Regions from separate parts of the Desulfobotulus mexicanus genome, predicted to be linked through region 3. Evidence: predicted binding sites of a transcription regulator. Region 3 holds the regulator's gene; each other region holds the start of a gene.
The links. The regulator sigma-54, encoded in region 3, starts transcription at its own class of promoters, with help from an activator protein. The targets are predictions, from matches to a motif close to TNTGGCACANTTTCTGCTNT.

Region 1 (4,059 bases), on a different contig from region 3:
GCCATCTGGAGTCTCCTTTTAGGGATTTTGGTGAAAGATTTATATTCCTTACGACAGGTATCATTATTATTAAAGTCTTATGATGATGCAATCGGGTGTTTTACTTTTCTGCCCGGATAAGAAAAATTTGTGGTTCTGTTTCGGGTGCTGATAATTCTCTCCCTTCCTTAATACGAAAGACTTTTTCCGGGGGGAGGTAAGAATTTTCTGATCAAACGATGACTGAATTCTAAAACCATGTTTTGTTGTTTTTTGCAATGCCTGTGTACATATCCGGTAAAATCTGGTTTTAAATTAAAATAAGATCCGCTTATTTTTTAGGCAGTTTTGAGCAAAAGCCCCTGACTTTGAATTTTATGTTTTCGGTCTCCAGCACGCCATATTCCCATTTTTTGGGCTTCTTCTACCAGTTCGTCACGAAAATCCGGATGTGCTATGGAAATAAGTGCTTCTGCCCTCTCCCATGTGGATTTACCTTTCAGGTTGACCTTGCCGTATTCCGTGACCACCCAATGGGTTACAGTACGGGGAACCGTGATAATGGAACCTGGTGTGAAGGTGGGGCGGATGCGGGAAATCAGCTCTCCGTCCTTTCCTTTTGTGGTGGAGGAAAGGCAGATAAAACTTTTACCGCCAGGGGCATGGTAGGCACCGAAGGTATAGTCAAACTGACCACCGGTACCGGATATATGACGGGGGCCTGAAGACTCACTGGAAATCTGCCCGAATAGATCCACCTCCACGGCATTGTTGATGGCAACCATGTTTTCATTCATGGAAATATTTGAGGGTTTGTTGACAAAATCCACGGAATAGCTGGCACAGAATGGGTTTTTGTCAAGAAAATCATAGAGTTTCTGGGAGCCAAGGGCAAAGGTATAGGCCATTTTGCCGGGGCAGTATCTGGTGTATTTGCAGGTGATGCGACCGGCCTCAAACATATCCACAAAGGAGTCTGCCAGCATTTCCGTATGAACTCCAAGATCCTTGAGATCAGACTCTGCTATCATTTTACCCACAGCATTGGGCATACCCCCTATACCCAGCTGAATACAGGAGCCATCCTGAATTTCTTCCATGATGAGTCTTGCAATGCGGGTATCAATTTCCGAAGGCGTGGAGGAGGGGAGCTGGAAAAGGGGTTTGTGGTCGGATTCCACAATCAGATCTACGTCATCAATGTGGATACCCTCATTGAATCCGCCATAGCATTGGGGAATATTGCGGTTTACTTCCACAATCACTTTTTTTGCTTTTCTGGCAACGGCCATCTGTATGGAATTGGATGTGCCGAAATTGAAATATCCCCTTTCATCCATGGGTGCTACGGCTACAAGAAAGGCATCTGAATCAATGACATCATAGTGTCCCGGTCCTTCATGGAAAAGGAAGGGTATATAAAAACAATTGCCCGCATCGTGGAGCTTTCTGTCTCCTCCGGAAAAATGCCAGTTATTATAAATAATACGGGTAGCTGACGGGTCTGCTTTGGCAACGGCTGCAAGGCCCGGGAAAGTCATGGCTCTGACTTTAACATCTTCCAGTTCATGGACCCGGGCTGCAAGGGCAGCATCCAGTGTCAGGGGAGCGCAGGCAAAATTACCGTAATCCACCCAGTCTCCGGAACGGATTTCAGCTACTGCCTGCTCGGGGCTGCGCATTTTTTTATTATAAGATACCAGATAAGAGCTCATTTATTCCTCCTTGGTGGTCCCTGTGGGGAAAAATATCGTCAGCTGAATTTTCTGACAGGTCTGATTGAGTCTGCATCTTGTCTGATAGTCATTATTGCCATAAGCGTGCCATGGCACCATTTTTCCTGGGAAGGTATGTGTAGCTTAGGTTTATTATATAAACTCAACAAAGGCGGCTTTCTTTTGTCTATCTTGTAATTGATTGATATTCAATCGGTATTAAATGGTCGTATGATTAAGAAAAGATTTCTTAATCTTATTTCTCACATTCATGGATTTTATCTTTTTCGATGGAAATAAGCTATGGGGGAGATCTTGGGATGTTTGGGTATTGGGGTACAGGCAGGGCGAATTCACCACATATGTTTATTCTGTCTGTAAAAATAATGTTTAAAAACAAGGCTTTTTTAATTGTGTGGCGGTTTCGCTCCATTATGGGAGGGTTTATTGCCTTTTTTTAGGAAATACCATGTTGGTACAGTTTGAAAAAAATGGTTTTTCTCTGTATCTCCAGAACTTTTGCCGCATATCCTTTATCTCATTGGCGTTCTTTGAGGGTGCGGATAAGGATTTGCCTTTCAAAATGATTCATGGAATGACGGAGATTCATTTCACTGAGGAAATCGTCCGGACTTTTGGTGCTGAGCTGATGGATATTTCCCCTGAAGCTTTCCGAAAAAAATTATCCAGAGGACGGCATAGGGTGAGTCATTATATGAAGGGAATCTGCGGCCATGTGGATGCCTCCAATCCCTGTCGCTGCACCCACAAGGTGAGGCCTTTTTCAGATATGGGTATGCTGGATGCGGATCATCTGCGCTTTCACAGGCCGGAGGGTGTACGGGTGAGGGAAGTGATGGGGGAACGCATCATGCGCTTTGAGAAAAGCTACTATGACCCGTTTCTTGCCCGGTTCAGGGATCAGCCCTTTTATGACTCACCGGACATGGCGGATTGGCTGAATGGTATTTTGAAAAATGATGACTTTAAAAATCTGTTCCATCTAAATCAATGAGGGATGCTTCAAAGGAAAAAGTGCTGACTTGAATACCTGCCCCTGGGAATGGTTTTTACGTCTCCTGTTTTACAGGGGCACCCTTTACGGGTACCCGCTGGCAGACTCTGGGACAGACCTTGTTTTTATTAGACTTTGAAACGGATATTAAGAATATCTCCGTCTTCTACCCTGTAATCTTTGCCGTTGACAGAGAGTTTCCCCGCTTTTTTAATTTCCGCCTCACTGCCCAGAGCCATGAGTTCATCGTATTTGATAACTTCCGCACGGATAAAACCACGCTCCAGGTCAGAATGGATGACTCCGGCGGCTTTGGGTGCAGGTGCATCCCTGCGTACCAGCCATTGGCGCACCTCATCTTTGCCCACGGTGAAAAAGCTGATACGCCCGAGGGCTTCAAGGGCAGTGCGGGTTAAAAGACCAAGGGCTGGCTCTGCTATGCCCAGATCCTCAAGAAAAGCTGCTTTTTCTCCTGCATCTTCCAGAAGGGCGATTTCTGACTCCATGCCTGCGCATATCTGAAGGACAGCCATATGATCCCTCTGGCTTCGCTCCTCTATGGTGGCGGGGATTTTGCCGTCTGCTATGGCATCTTCACCGGTATTGAGAACCACCAGCATCTGCTTGCGGGTAATCAGGGGATAGCTGCGGATCAGGGCTTCTTCCTCATCACTGATGTCAAAAAGGCGTAAGGGTTTTTCTTCTTCAAGGTGGGCCTGCATGCGCTGGAGCAGGGCAAATTCCTTTTTCTGATCCTCATCCTTAATTTTTTTGAGACTGAGCTCCAGACGTTCCAGTCGCTTTTCCACAAAAATCTGATCGTGAATGAGAAGTTCCGAACAGACCATTTCCGTATCCCGAACAGCATCCACATGGCCATCCACATGGAAAATGGATTCATCCTCAAAGGCACGTATCACAAGGCAGATGGCATCCATATCCGCAATATCCTGAAAAATACTGCCTTTGGAAATGGTTTCCTTTTCCATTTTTGGCAAAAGAACAAAGTCTATGCGTGCAGGCTGCTCTTTTTTGGGTTCATACATGGCCACCAGTTTATCAAAGCGGGGATCCAGAATATCCGCTGTTCCGGGTATGGGCTTGCTAAGCTGGGTGCCTTCAGGAATCTGTGTTCCAGTGAGTATGGTAAACAGGGTTTTTTTGCCGCTCTGGGGCAGACCGATAATGCCGACCTTCATGTGATTATATCCTCTTTATTTTTATATTTACTGCCGGAAATCCCTTTCATTGGGCATGGTGCAGGAATGGGTGCTTCTGAAAGGATTGATGTCAATACCGCCCCTGCGGGTAAATCTGGCTGAAACCATGAGGTTTTCCGGTCTGCATCTT
Region 2 (4,059 bases), on a different contig from region 3:
TTTTACCGGGATTGTACCTGCCCAAAAAAGGAGAGTTGGATGGGAAGCGCATATATTCAGGATGTGTTGAGTCAGGTCAAGGGCCGTAGCAGTCATGAACCAGAATTTCTTCAGGCTGTGCAGGAAGTACTGGAAAGCCTTGAGCCTGTTGTCTCTCAGATGCCGGAAATTCAGGATTATTCCATTCTTGAACGTATGGTGGAGCCGGAAAGGGTGATACTTTTCAGGGTGCCATGGGTAGATGATTCCGGAAAGATTCATGTGAACCGGGGGTTCCGTGTTCAGTTCAACAGTGCCATTGGTCCTTATAAGGGTGGGATACGCTTTCATTCTTCGGTAAATCTTTCAATTTTGAAATTTCTTGGCTTTGAGCAGGTATTTAAAAACAGCCTGACCACCCTTCCCCTTGGTGGTGGTAAGGGCGGTTCCGATTTCCATCCCCACGGAAGAAGCGAAGGCGAGATCATGCGTTTTTGCCAGAGCTTCATGACAGAGCTTTTCCGCCATATCGGTCCGGACACGGATGTACCTGCCGGGGATATCGGTGTGGGTGGTCGTGAGGTCGGGTATATGTTTGGCCAGTACAAGCGCATGGCCAACCATTTTACCGGTGTTCTTACGGGTAAGGGTATTGATTTTGGCGGTTCCCTTATCCGGCCCGAAGCCACGGGTTATGGCTGTGTTTATTTCGCACAGAATATGCTGGCCCAGCAGGGTAAGGGCTTCAAGGGCAAGTCCTGCGCCATTTCCGGTTCCGGTAATGTGGCCCAGTATACGGCCCAGAAGCTTCTGGAGCTTGGGGCTACACCTGTTACCTTCTCTGATTCCAGCGGTTTCATTTATGATCCTTCAGGCATTGATGAGGAAAAGCTTGCCTTTGTCATGGACCTTAAAAATGTAAAGCGTGGCAGGATCAGTGAGTATGTGGAGAAGTATCCCAAGGCCATCTTTACCGAGGGTAAGCGGCCCTGGGGTGTGCCTGTGGACTGTGCCTTCCCCTCTGCTACCCAGAATGAGGTTTCCGGAGAAGAGGCTCAGGATCTGGTTCAAAATGGCTGTATGCTGGTGGCAGAAGGTGCCAACATGCCTTGTACGCCTGAAGCCATTGAGGTTTTCCAGAAGAACAAGCTCCTTTATGGTCCGGGTAAGGCTGCCAATGCCGGTGGTGTTGCCACTTCCGGTCTGGAAATGACCCAGAACTCCATGCGTCTTTCATGGAGCCGGGAAGAAGTGGATGAAAAGCTCAAGGGAATTATGAAGAGCATCCATGATAATGCCTGGGATGCCGCAAAGGAGTTCGGGGAAGAAGGGAACTATGTGAAGGGTGCCAATATTGCAGGTTTCCTTAAAGTTGCCAGAGCCATGATTCTTCAGGGAGTTGTGTAGTAAGGTGTAAAATCAGAACGATTCTTCCATCGTTTCAGGGACCATGGGGTTTTAGATTTTTTATTTAAAAAGATCCACATCCGCTTTTAAGGCCGGGTGTGGATCTTTTTTTATGGCCTTTTATGTGGGACAGAAAGCTTGCCATAAATCGGAATTCGTGCAAGGTCAGGTCGGTAGCTACAGTTTTTTCTTTGCCTGATCTTTAAAAAGTACAAAAATGTTGTTGCCCCAGGCTGTGTTTATAACATTTTTGAAACAATAAAAATAAATACCAGCCAGGTTTTTATGTGTGTATTCCCATTTATAATAATGCCTTATTGGTATTGTGTTTTTGTGGCATGCAGTTTGCTTTTATAGTTTGACAGAAAGGTGATGCGATGATGACAAATTTACAGACCCATAAAAAATCTTCAGCAATACAGGTTCTGAAGGAGAAGCGCAGTCAGCTGATTCAGGAATATCTGGACGGCAGGGCTGAAGATTTTCTTGTTCGTCATGCAGCCCTTATTGATTCTTATTTTCGGGAGAGTTTTACCCTCAGCGATGTGGGCCCCCTCATGGACATTGCAAGAAATCCTTATGCTATCATTGCTCTGGGTGGTTATGGCCGGATGGAGCAGTGCGTTCATTCAGATGTGGATATTCTTTTTCTCTTTGAAAAGGAAGTTCCGCCATCAGCTGAGGCTCTGATTCAGGAAGTGATTTATCCGCTGTGGGATATCGGTCTGGAAGTGGGGCATGCCACCCGCGCCATTTCCGAGTGTCTGCACCTTGCCAGCCAGGATCTGGAAGTGCTGACCGCCGTGCTGGATGCTCGTTTTGTATGTGGAATGTCCCCCCTTTTTATGACGCTGATGGAAAAACTCAGGGCCCGTTTTGTACAGTCCCATCCCAAAAAAATAATGGGTTGGCTGGTGGAAGGAAATCGGAAACGGCATGAGCAGTTTGGGGATTCAACCCATCTTCTGGAGCCCAACCTGAAACTGGGGCAGGGCGGCTTGAGGGATTACCATACCATGCTCTGGCTGGGACGGGTCCGGTTTGGTCTGAAAGAGCCAAGAGATCTGGAATATAACGGTTATCTTTCATGGGAAGAATTTCATAATCTGAAAAAAGCGCTGGCCTTTATTTGGCAGGTGCGTAACCACCTGCATTATCTGACGGGCAGAAAATGTGATCAGCTTTATTTTGAACATCAGATGCAGTTGGCCGAAACTCTTGGTTTTATTCCGGGTGACGGCATGACTTCTGTGGAGCGTTTTCTCGGAGCCCTGCATCAGGAAATGGATTTTATCAAGCAGCACCTGCTCATGCTTCTGGATGAAGCCGGTCATGAGCAGAAACTTGGATTTAAAAGAAGGTACAGAAAAACGACAAAGGTCCCAGGTCTTATTATTCATAAAGGAATGCTGGGCTTTGATGATATCAAGAGTGTTTTGAAAAACCCGGAGCTTCTGGTGGCGGTTTTTCAGGAAAGCGGTTCTAAAAAGCTGCCCCTTTCCGCAGAAGCCAAACGAATTGTCCGGGAGATGGGTTACCTTGTGGATGATGCCTTCCGCAGTCGCAGGGATGTTTTGAAAATGTTTGAAAAAATTCTTGCAACGCCTTCCTTTGCCTACCACCCCCTAAACGAGATGCAGGCTACAGGTATTCTTATTCGTCTGATTCCTGAATTTGATGCTATAACATGCCGCATTCAATATAATAAATATCACTTATACCCTGTGGCTAAACATTCCCTGAGAACGGTTCAGGCCGTGGCTGATTTTTCTCTGGCCCCGGTAAAAAAGCCCCATGGTCAGGATGCCCTTTACCATGAAACCTTTGGTGAGATTAAAAACAGACGTCTGCTTTTCTGGGGTGCCATGCTCCATGATATTGGCAAAGGTGTTTCCACAAATGATCACAGCAGTGAGGGTGCTGGCCTGACCCGGACCATTCTGGCACGTTTCGGTATGCGTTCGGATTATGCTGATACGGTTATCTTTCTTGTACAGGAGCATCTTTTTCTCATTAAGGCTGCTACCCGCAGGGATGTCAATGACGAAGAGACCATTACCGCCTGTGCAATGAAAATCCGGGATCCTGAGCGCCTGCGCATGCTTTTTCTGCTGACCGTTGCGGACTCGCTTTCCACAGGTCCCAAGGCATGGAGCGAATGGACGGCCACTTTGCTCACAAGTCTCTACTTCAGGGTTTTGAAGATGCTTGAAAAGGGAGAGCTTGCAGAAGAGGAGGCCATTGAACGCATAGAGGAAAAGCAGGGACGGATACTTGAAGAAGTAGACCCTGCAGAGCTGGAAGTGATGGAAAGGCTGATAGCAGGCATGCCGCCCGCCTATCTGCTGGAACTTTCCGTTGTAGATATCCGGACCCATATGCGCCTTGCCCTGCAGAGAAAGGATGTCCCCTTTGCCTGGCATGTGGAGCGTTGCCCGCAGGCTGATCTGCGGCGGGTACTAATCCATGCCGATGACAAGCCCGGCTTTTTTTCAAGAGCAGCAGGTGCTTTTACCCTGAACCGGATTGAGATTCTGGATGCCCGTATTTACGGCTGGAAGGATGGGGCAGCTGCCAATCTTTTCATACTCAAACCGCCACCGGACCAGATTTTTGAAGAAGAAGCCTGGGAAAAAACCCGCAGGGATCTTGAAGATCTTCTCAGTGGTAAAA
Region 3 (4,059 bases):
CGGGAAAACAGCTGTCCGCAGAAAGCCTGAAAAGCCTTAAAGCCGAAGGGAAGGTCCGTCTTAGCAGCGAAGATATCCATGCCACGGCAGATACGGCCCTTTATGAAAGCCAGACCCAAAAGCTTCTGCTTGAAGGTTTCCCTGCAGAAATTCTGCACACGGATCTGCATATCCGTGGCAACATAATCCGTTTTGACCGTATTCAAAATCAGATGGAAGTGGAAGGCAGCCAGGAAACACCCACAACCCTCAGAGAAACAGCCACTGAAAGCGTGGAAACCTCCCCCATGGCTGCAAGGGCCATGATGCAGCACTGGGATTTGAACGCAAAGATTCTTATTCTGCATGACAAGGTCCACATGAGCCAGGCTGAAATGAATATCATGGCTGACACCATGACCCTTTACTACAGAAGTGAAGAAAAAAAGGAGCATGAAACAGACCATACCCCCCCTGGAATTGAAAAGGCCATTGCCAAAGGCCATGTAAGACTGACCCATGCCGATGGACATGCCCTTGGAGAAAAGGCTGTATACACAAGCACAGATGAAATAATCATACTCACGGGAAACCCGGCACGAATGGAACGCGATGGGAATATACTTCAGGGTCCTGAGATCCGTTTCAACCGCAGAACCGGTGAGATCGAAATTTCAGGTGGAGCTTCAGGGTCCCTTTTCCCGGGATCCGATGCCGCCCCTTTCTGAAATCAGGAGATCTTCCATGGCCTTATTACAACTCCAGCAGCTTGAAAAAAAATACGGCGACCGGAAAGTGGTGGACGGGGTATCCCTTCATGTGGAAAGCAGACAGGTCATCGGTCTCCTCGGTCCCAACGGAGCCGGAAAAACAACCACATTTTACATGGCCGTGGGATTGATCCGGCCCGATGGAGGCAGGGTTTTCCTTGACGATAAAGACCTGACGGATTATCCCATGTATATGCGAGCACGCCATGGCATAGGGTATCTGCCCCAGGAAGCTTCCATATTCAGAAAACTTTCCGTTCTGGAGAATATACTGATCATCCTTGAAAATCTGGATATGGGTCGTTGGGAACGCAGGCAGAAGGCAGAATCCCTTCTGGATGAACTGGGTATACGTCATCTAGCCCCTCAGATGGCCACGGTTCTCTCCGGGGGAGAAAGAAGACGGCTTGAAATTGCAAGGGTTTTGTGTACAGATCCATCCTTTGTTCTTCTGGATGAACCCTTTGCAGGGGTTGATCCCATGGCTGTCAGTGATATACAGAACATCATTAACTATCTGACCCACCGGGGTATAGGTGTTCTGATTTCTGACCATAACGTACGGGAAACTCTGGGTGTCTGCGATCATGCCTACATCCTGCATTCAGGCAAGGTGGTGGAATCAGGATCGCCTGCTGCCATCGCCGCAAGTCCCGTAGCCCGAAAAACCTACTTAGGAGACGGATTCCGGTTATAAAATGGCCATAGAACTCCGACAACAACTCAAATTGACCCAGCAGCTTGTCATGACGCCCCAGCTACAACAGGCCATCAAGCTGCTTCAGCTCTCCCGCCTTGAGCTGGTGGATGCGATTCAGCAGGAACTGGAACAGAACCCTGCCCTGGAAGAACGCATGGAGGCTCCGGATACAGAGACACCGGAAGTCAACGAAACACCTGCCTCGGAAGAGTCACTCCAGGAAATTGAAATCAGCGAAAAGGTGAGTGCAGAAACTGACTGGGACAGCTACCTTGATGAATACAGCAGTACGGGCCGGGTGCATTTTGAATCCGAGGAGAGGGAGGCCCCCCGTTATGAAAACTTCATATCTGGAAAAGAAACCCTGCATGAGCATCTCTTCTGGCAGCTTTCCATGACAGGAGCAGACATCCGGATTCAGCAGCTTGCAGGTCTTATCATCGGCAATATCAATACCGATGGTTATCTGGACACGGGCATTGAAGATATCATGAAGGTCAGCGACTGTTCTGAAAAAAAAGTGACTGAGGCCCTCAGGCTTGTGCAGTCCTTTGACCCTCCGGGGATAGCTGCCAGAAACCTTCAGGAATGCCTGCTGCTGCAGATCAAACGTCTTGGCATTGCATCGGATGTGGTGGAAAAAATCATATCCCAGCATTTAAAACACCTTGAAAATAAAAATTTCAAGGCCATCGCCAAAAGCCTGAAGCTGACCATTGAAACCGTTATCGCTGCCGTTTCCGTTATCCGGTCCTTAGAACCCAAACCCGGCAGGGAATACCACAATGAGGCACCCGTTTATATCACGCCGGACATCTATGTTTACAAACATGGCAATGACTTTCTCATCAGCCTGAATGATGACGGCTTGCCAAGGCTGCACATTAACCCCTATTATAAAAAAGCCATGAGAACAGGGGAAAAGGTTACAGGAGAAACAAAAGAATATCTTCAGGAAAAAATGCGTTCCGCCTCCTGGCTGATCAAAAGCATACAGCAGAGACAAAAAACCATTTACAATGTGATGGAAAGTATTGTCCGCTTCCAGAAGGATTTTTTTGAAAAGGGTATAGCCCACCTCAAACCCATGGTTTTACGGGATGTGGCTCAGGACATACAGATGCATGAATCCACCATCAGCCGGGTCACCACCAATAAGTACGCCTATACACCCCAGGGACTTTTTGAACTCAAATATTTTTTCAACAGCTCCATCAACCGGGTGGAAGGCGAGGCCATGGCATCCGCCAGTGTCCTTGATAAAATCAAGCAGCTGGTGGAAAGCGAAGACCCGCAAAAACCTTACAGCGATCTTAAACTTGCAGAAATCCTGGAAAAAGAACATAACATAGACATAGCCAGAAGAACCATTGCCAAATACAGGGAAATATTAAAAATTCTTCCGTCCAGCAAACGCAGACAGTACTGATCTATTCCAGTCCGGGAGCCTTCACTTTCCGTCCGCTCTATGAAAATGAAATGGCTTTCATCCATCACACCATGAAGGAGGAACACCCATGAAGACATCCGTAACCTTCAAGAACATCGAACCCTCCGAAGCACTGAAAAATTACGCCACCAGTAAGCTTTCCAAACTGGACAAGCATTTTGACGGCCCAGCCGAAGCCCAGGTGGTTATGTCTGTGGAAAAAATCCGCCATATTGTGGATGTGCGCATCACCTGTGACCGCCTGAATCTTCAGGCCACGGAAGAAACAGAGAATATGTATGCAGCCCTGGATCTGGTGGTGGATAAACTCAAAACCCAGATCCGCAGAACCAAAGAAAAAATCCGTGAAAAGCGTCCTGTTTCCAAAGGCGGTATCAAAGGCGCCGAGGCAGCCATGGCTGTTGCTGAAACCATCCGGGAAGCAGATGAAGATGCTTTGAATCCGGAAACGGCTCCAAAGGCAGGCTTTATCATTGAATCCATGCCCTTCAAACCCATGGATGCCGAAGAAGCTGCCATGCAGCTTGAAATTTCTGAAAAGAATTTTATCGTTTATACCGATGCACGCACAGAGAAGGTCAATGTCGTTTACAGAAGAAAAGACGGAGATCTGGGACTGATTCAGCCCACGGCCTGATGGATTAAAGGCCTGCCTGAGTCGGTAAAAGAGCAGGCCTTTAACCTGCATTCACTCAGGCTTGCAGTGTAACCAAAAGGTAAACAAATGAAACTTCTGGATATTATGACAAGAGACACCATCCTCACCGACCTGCAGGCAAAGGATAAGCCTGCTGTTTTAGAGGAACTGCTTGCTTCCCTCAGCCAGACTTCCGCACCCCCAAAGGAAGTTCTCATGCAGGTACTTCTGGAAAGGGAAATGCTGGGGAGTACGGGCATCGGTGATGGTATTGCCATTCCCCACGGGAAGCTGGACAGCCTTGAAGATATCCTTCTTATCTTTGGTAAAAGCCGCAGGGGCGTTTCCTTTGACGCCATGGACAACCGGCCGGTGCACCTTTTTTTTGTCATCCTGACACCCGGTGCAGCAACGGGTCTGCATCTGAAAATTCTGGCAAGAATTTCCAGACTCCTGCGGGAACCATCCGTAAAAAACAGACTCCGTCAGGCTTCAAGTCCAGAAATGGTTTTAGAAGCCATTG
Region 4 (4,059 bases), on a different contig from region 3:
TCTTTGTGTGCCAGCACATCCTTCAGTTCAGGGCCGTATTTTTTCTTCAGTTTTGCAAGGAGATGCAGCCGGCTTTCCACCTGATCCAGCAGGGCCGGATTCATCTCCATATGGTCAAGGTACTGGCGCAGATGTCCTGCCAGATCTTCGCAGCGCAGGGCAAGGGCTTCTGTGTCACTGGCTGCCGTATCCAGGGAGGGGTCCAGGGAAGCTGCCTTGTCCATTTCCTTGCGCAGCATGGCAAGTTTTCCTGCTATGGCATCTTCTCCTTCATAGAGCTGTTCCACCACAAGGCCGATGGTTTGTCCCAGAGCATGGGCATGGCGCAGTTTTTTTCTTAAGATTTCAAGTTCTGCATCTTCGTTTTCCTTTGGACCTGCCTCTTCAATTTCCCGGATCTGAAAGGCCGTGAAATCCGCCTCCGCCTCTTCTTTGGCCTTTTTCTTTTTCAGGTTTTCCATCTCCCTCAGGGTCTGGAGCAGTTTTCCGTGGCTTTCAGTATATTGTGTCAGTTCTTTTTCCAGCCCTGCATAATCATCGAGCATATCCAGATGAAGGTTTTCATCCAGAAGGCGCTGGTGGGCATGCTGTCCTGCTATGCTTGCAAGCTGTTCGGTAAGTTCTCCCAAAAGCTGGGCCGTGGCCATGCGGGAGTTGATGTATATTTTGTGGGGACCTGTGGCGGAAAGCACTCTGCGGATATGCAGTCCCTGATCCAAAGGGATGTCGTTTTTCTCCATGGCAATGGCCGCAGGGCTTCCTGCTCTTGGCATGAAAAGGGCTTCCACCTCTGCGCTGCTGTGTCCCTGGCGTATCATGCGGGCATCTGCACGGCTTCCCAGAAGCAGGTTCACAGCCTGAATGATGATGGATTTCCCTGCGCCGGTTTCACCGCTCATGACGGTCATGCCCTGGCCAAAGCCTATGGTCAGGTCATCGATGATGGCAAAATTGCGGATGGCAAGTTCGCTGAGCATGGGGCCTTTCCTTTGGATAGAGGAATAAGGAACTTATTTTGTAATTGTTCAGCACATTTTTAGGTTTCATACCTGTAAGCAAGGTGCACAGGCTCCCAGGCTATTTGCCCGTGACGCAATCTTATTCTTAGAGCTTCTTGCCCTGTGCGGAATCGGCAAAAACTCACCGCCACAGGCAGGATGAGCTTTTTGATTACCATAGCAGGCTTATGCACGCTGCCTTTGTGGCGGCTCAGACAGTTTGCCGCTTCTTTCGCACAGGTCTGCAAAGCTCTTATCCGAAACGATTGCAACGTCACTTGCAAATAGCCAGGGAGCCTTGCCATGGAGCTGAGTCAATGAAACTAAAGCATTGCAGCTTCGGAATAAAATTGTGCCGAACAGTTACCTTCTTTTATACAGGGATTCTTTTAGCCTGTCCCGCTATCCATTACAATCCCGAAAGATGGCTTCTGTACCTTTGCATGGTATGCCTGCCTGATTGAATGCCTTTGATTTGCAAAGCAAAAGTTTTTAATTTTTACAGAAGAGAAAGGAAGCCCGGCATTTTTAAAATTGTGTCTGCCGGGCTTTATCATCATATAGGCAGGGGAGAGGGGTTTTGCTTTGTAAAAACCCCTCTCCGGTATCAGGCCTGAGGAGTCTGAGCTCCCGGTTCCGGTAGGCTTTGAGGTATGCTGAGAGGATTTTTTTTCCCATGCAGCCCATGGGGCTGGCTTATTTAGTGATACAGTTTTTTCAGAAGCCATTCTTTGACTTCTCCTTCAATGGAGTAAACGCCCCTGTTGTAACCTATGGACTCCATAAAGGATTCCTTGAGTCCGGGGGGCAGGGGGATTTTTGCCAGTTCTACTGCCTCTTCGGAATTTCTTCGTATAAGATAGATCACAGGAGGATCTTCCCAGGTATTTACTGTGAAATAGTGTGATTTATCATGCTTTCCCCTTACGGAGTAACGCAGTCCGCCGGGCTTCCATATGCCACCCCATTCCAGGTAAAGATTCACGGCATCTTCGGGTGTAAGCTCCCAGTCAATTTCATTGAGCAGGTCCATATCATTTCTAAGTTCTTCGATGGCTATCATAGGCTTGGCCTCCTTGTTTTCGTTGTCGCATGTATTTAATGCATTCTTTGTGCCATTGTTTTTTATGGATTGTTTTTATTGGTTTTTTATTTGCAATCACGGTTTTTTAGAAATAAAGTCCCGGTTTTTTCTAAAAAAATGGGTCTTGCATGGTGTTCTGGGTCAGTGTTGTCTCATTTTCTTTGTGAGACATAGACACGGGCATCGCTTTATCAGTTATTTCAACCTTAAAGCATTGGGCCTTTCTTTTATATCTATCTTTAACAGATCTTTTGCTGTGAACAGGACACATCTTCTGTGTGGGACAGAAATGCTGATTTTCAGGGAATTTTCAGGAAAAACAGTCTTTGGCACGAATCCTGAATAATGGAAAAATCCATGTGTTGCTGTTGCAAGTCGGCGTGGGCGTGTTAAAGTATGAACCATACAGTCTGCCTCCCTGGGTGGCGTGGAGAAAAGCCGTGAAAGCCTGTGATGAAAACATAGAAAAAACAATTCTTCTCGCAGATCAGATGCTGGCCCTTGCGGATGAAGGGGATGAGGCTCGTGAAGACGTCTCCTGCGGTGTCATGTATGGTATCCTCAGGGATGCGGGGTACAGACTGAAGCAGCTTGCTGAAAAGGAAAGGGCTGCCCACAGGTCAAAGGCAGGCCTGTCTGTATTGAAAAGCGGTACAGGTTGAATTTTTGTTCGCCCAGATTGTTAAGGGTTTTTGTCTGAGAGTGGGAAGGAATAATACAAAAAATTTTGATTTATGGTATTGTTGAGCATATTTTTTTAACATCCATTGAAATCCTAAGGGAAAAAGGAGTTTATCCATGGCAGAAAGACTGGACGTTTACAGATGTGATATTTGTGGCAATGTAATAGAAGTAATGCACGGCGGTAAGGGTGAGCTGGTCTGCTGCGGTCAGCCCATGGTGCATCTGACGGAAAATACCGTGGATGCTGCAAAGGAAAAGCATGTGCCCGTGATTGAGCGCATCCCCGGAGGCGTAAAGGTTGTGGTTGGCAGCACGGAACATCCCATGCTTGAAAAACACTATATTGAATGGATTGAGATTATTGCTGATAATCGCGTATACCGTCAGGATCTTAATCCCGGCGAAAAGCCCGAAGCTACCTTCATGATTGATGCTAAAAATGTGGTTGCCCGTGAATACTGCAATCTGCACGGAGTGTGGAAAGCCGAAGGTTAAAGTCTGAAAGACTGTTGTCTGCTCTGACCTGTAACAGAAAACACAACAATGAAAGGATAAACGGATATGGCACAGTGGAAATGCAGCATCTGCGGCTATCAGATGGAAGCGGAAACACCTCCGGCAGAATGTCCGTCCTGCAAGAAGACCTGCGAGTTTCTTGACAATACCTGCTATACACCGGATTGCGAGGGTGCGGGCAGGGATGACAGAATAAAATAACAGGCCGGGTTCAGTATGCTGCTGAACCCGCAGAAAAGACTGCGGTGAGATATCATCGCAGTCTGTCTCTTTAAGGAGGAGACACTATGGATGTGGTTCTGCTTTCCCGGTTGCAGTTTGCCGCAACCACTATGTTTCACTTTTTATTTGTTCCCCTTACGCTGGGGCTTTCCATTCTTGTGGCGTGGATGGAAACCCGTTATGCCCGTACAGGAGATGAGGTGTATCTCCGGATGACAAAGTTCTGGGGAAAAATTTTTCTCATCAATTTTGCAGTCGGTGTGGTTACGGGGATTACTTTAGAGTTTCAGTTCGGAACCAACTGGTCCCAGTATTCCGCCTATGTGGGGGATATTTTCGGGTCGCTTCTGGCCATTGAGGCCACAGCGGCCTTTTTTCTGGAATCCACCTTCATAGGTATATGGATTTTCGGCTGGAAAAGGCTTTCGGCCAAGGCCCATGCGGCGGTTATGTGGATGGTAGCCATTGCAGGCAATGCTTCGGCCATATGGATTCTCATTGCAAACGCCTGGATGCAGCATCCCGTGGGTTATACCCTCAGAGAATCCTTTGGTG

Region 1: a site for sigma-54 is predicted at 1,788-1,807, ahead of FIM25_RS04520 (acetyl-CoA hydrolase/transferase family protein). Genes of this name have one in related genera too.
Region 2: a site for sigma-54 is predicted at 1,719-1,738, ahead of glnD ([protein-PII] uridylyltransferase). Genes of this name have one in related genera too.
Region 4: a site for sigma-54 is predicted at 2,099-2,118, ahead of FIM25_RS07575 (DVU0772 family protein). Genes of this name have one in related genera too.

The regions. Positions count from the first base shown of each region.
Region 1 covers NZ_VDMB01000004.1:34,986-39,044, forward strand. Annotated here, with positions in the region: gene FIM25_RS04515 (acyl-CoA dehydrogenase) at 1-5, opposite strand, end outside; gene FIM25_RS04520 (acetyl-CoA hydrolase/transferase family protein) at 318-1,694, opposite strand; gene FIM25_RS04525 (hypothetical protein) at 2,278-2,709, shown strand; gene FIM25_RS04530 (DUF933 domain-containing protein) at 2,838-3,908, opposite strand; gene queF (NADPH-dependent 7-cyano-7-deazaguanine reductase QueF) at 3,936-4,059, opposite strand, start outside.
Region 2 covers NZ_VDMB01000015.1:51,540-55,598, forward strand. Annotated here, with positions in the region: gene gdhA (NADP-specific glutamate dehydrogenase) at 55-1,386, shown strand; gene glnD ([protein-PII] uridylyltransferase) at 1,764-4,059, shown strand, end outside.
Region 3 covers NZ_VDMB01000002.1:200,359-204,417, reverse strand. Annotated here, with positions in the region: gene FIM25_RS03020 (LptA/OstA family protein) at 1-707, shown strand, start outside; gene lptB (LPS export ABC transporter ATP-binding protein) at 724-1,446, shown strand; gene rpoN (RNA polymerase factor sigma-54) at 1,448-2,878, shown strand; gene hpf (ribosome hibernation-promoting factor, HPF/YfiA family) at 2,967-3,536, shown strand; gene FIM25_RS03000 (PTS sugar transporter subunit IIA) at 3,624-4,059, shown strand, end outside.
Region 4 covers NZ_VDMB01000007.1:120,452-124,510, reverse strand. Annotated here, with positions in the region: gene recN (DNA repair protein RecN) at 1-977, opposite strand, end outside; gene FIM25_RS07580 (hypothetical protein) at 1,388-1,726, opposite strand; gene FIM25_RS07575 (DVU0772 family protein) at 1,699-2,061, opposite strand; gene FIM25_RS07570 (hypothetical protein) at 2,523-2,744, shown strand; gene FIM25_RS07565 (desulfoferrodoxin) at 2,881-3,261, shown strand; gene FIM25_RS17055 (rubredoxin-like domain-containing protein) at 3,328-3,483, shown strand; gene FIM25_RS07560 (cytochrome ubiquinol oxidase subunit I) at 3,570-4,059, shown strand, end outside.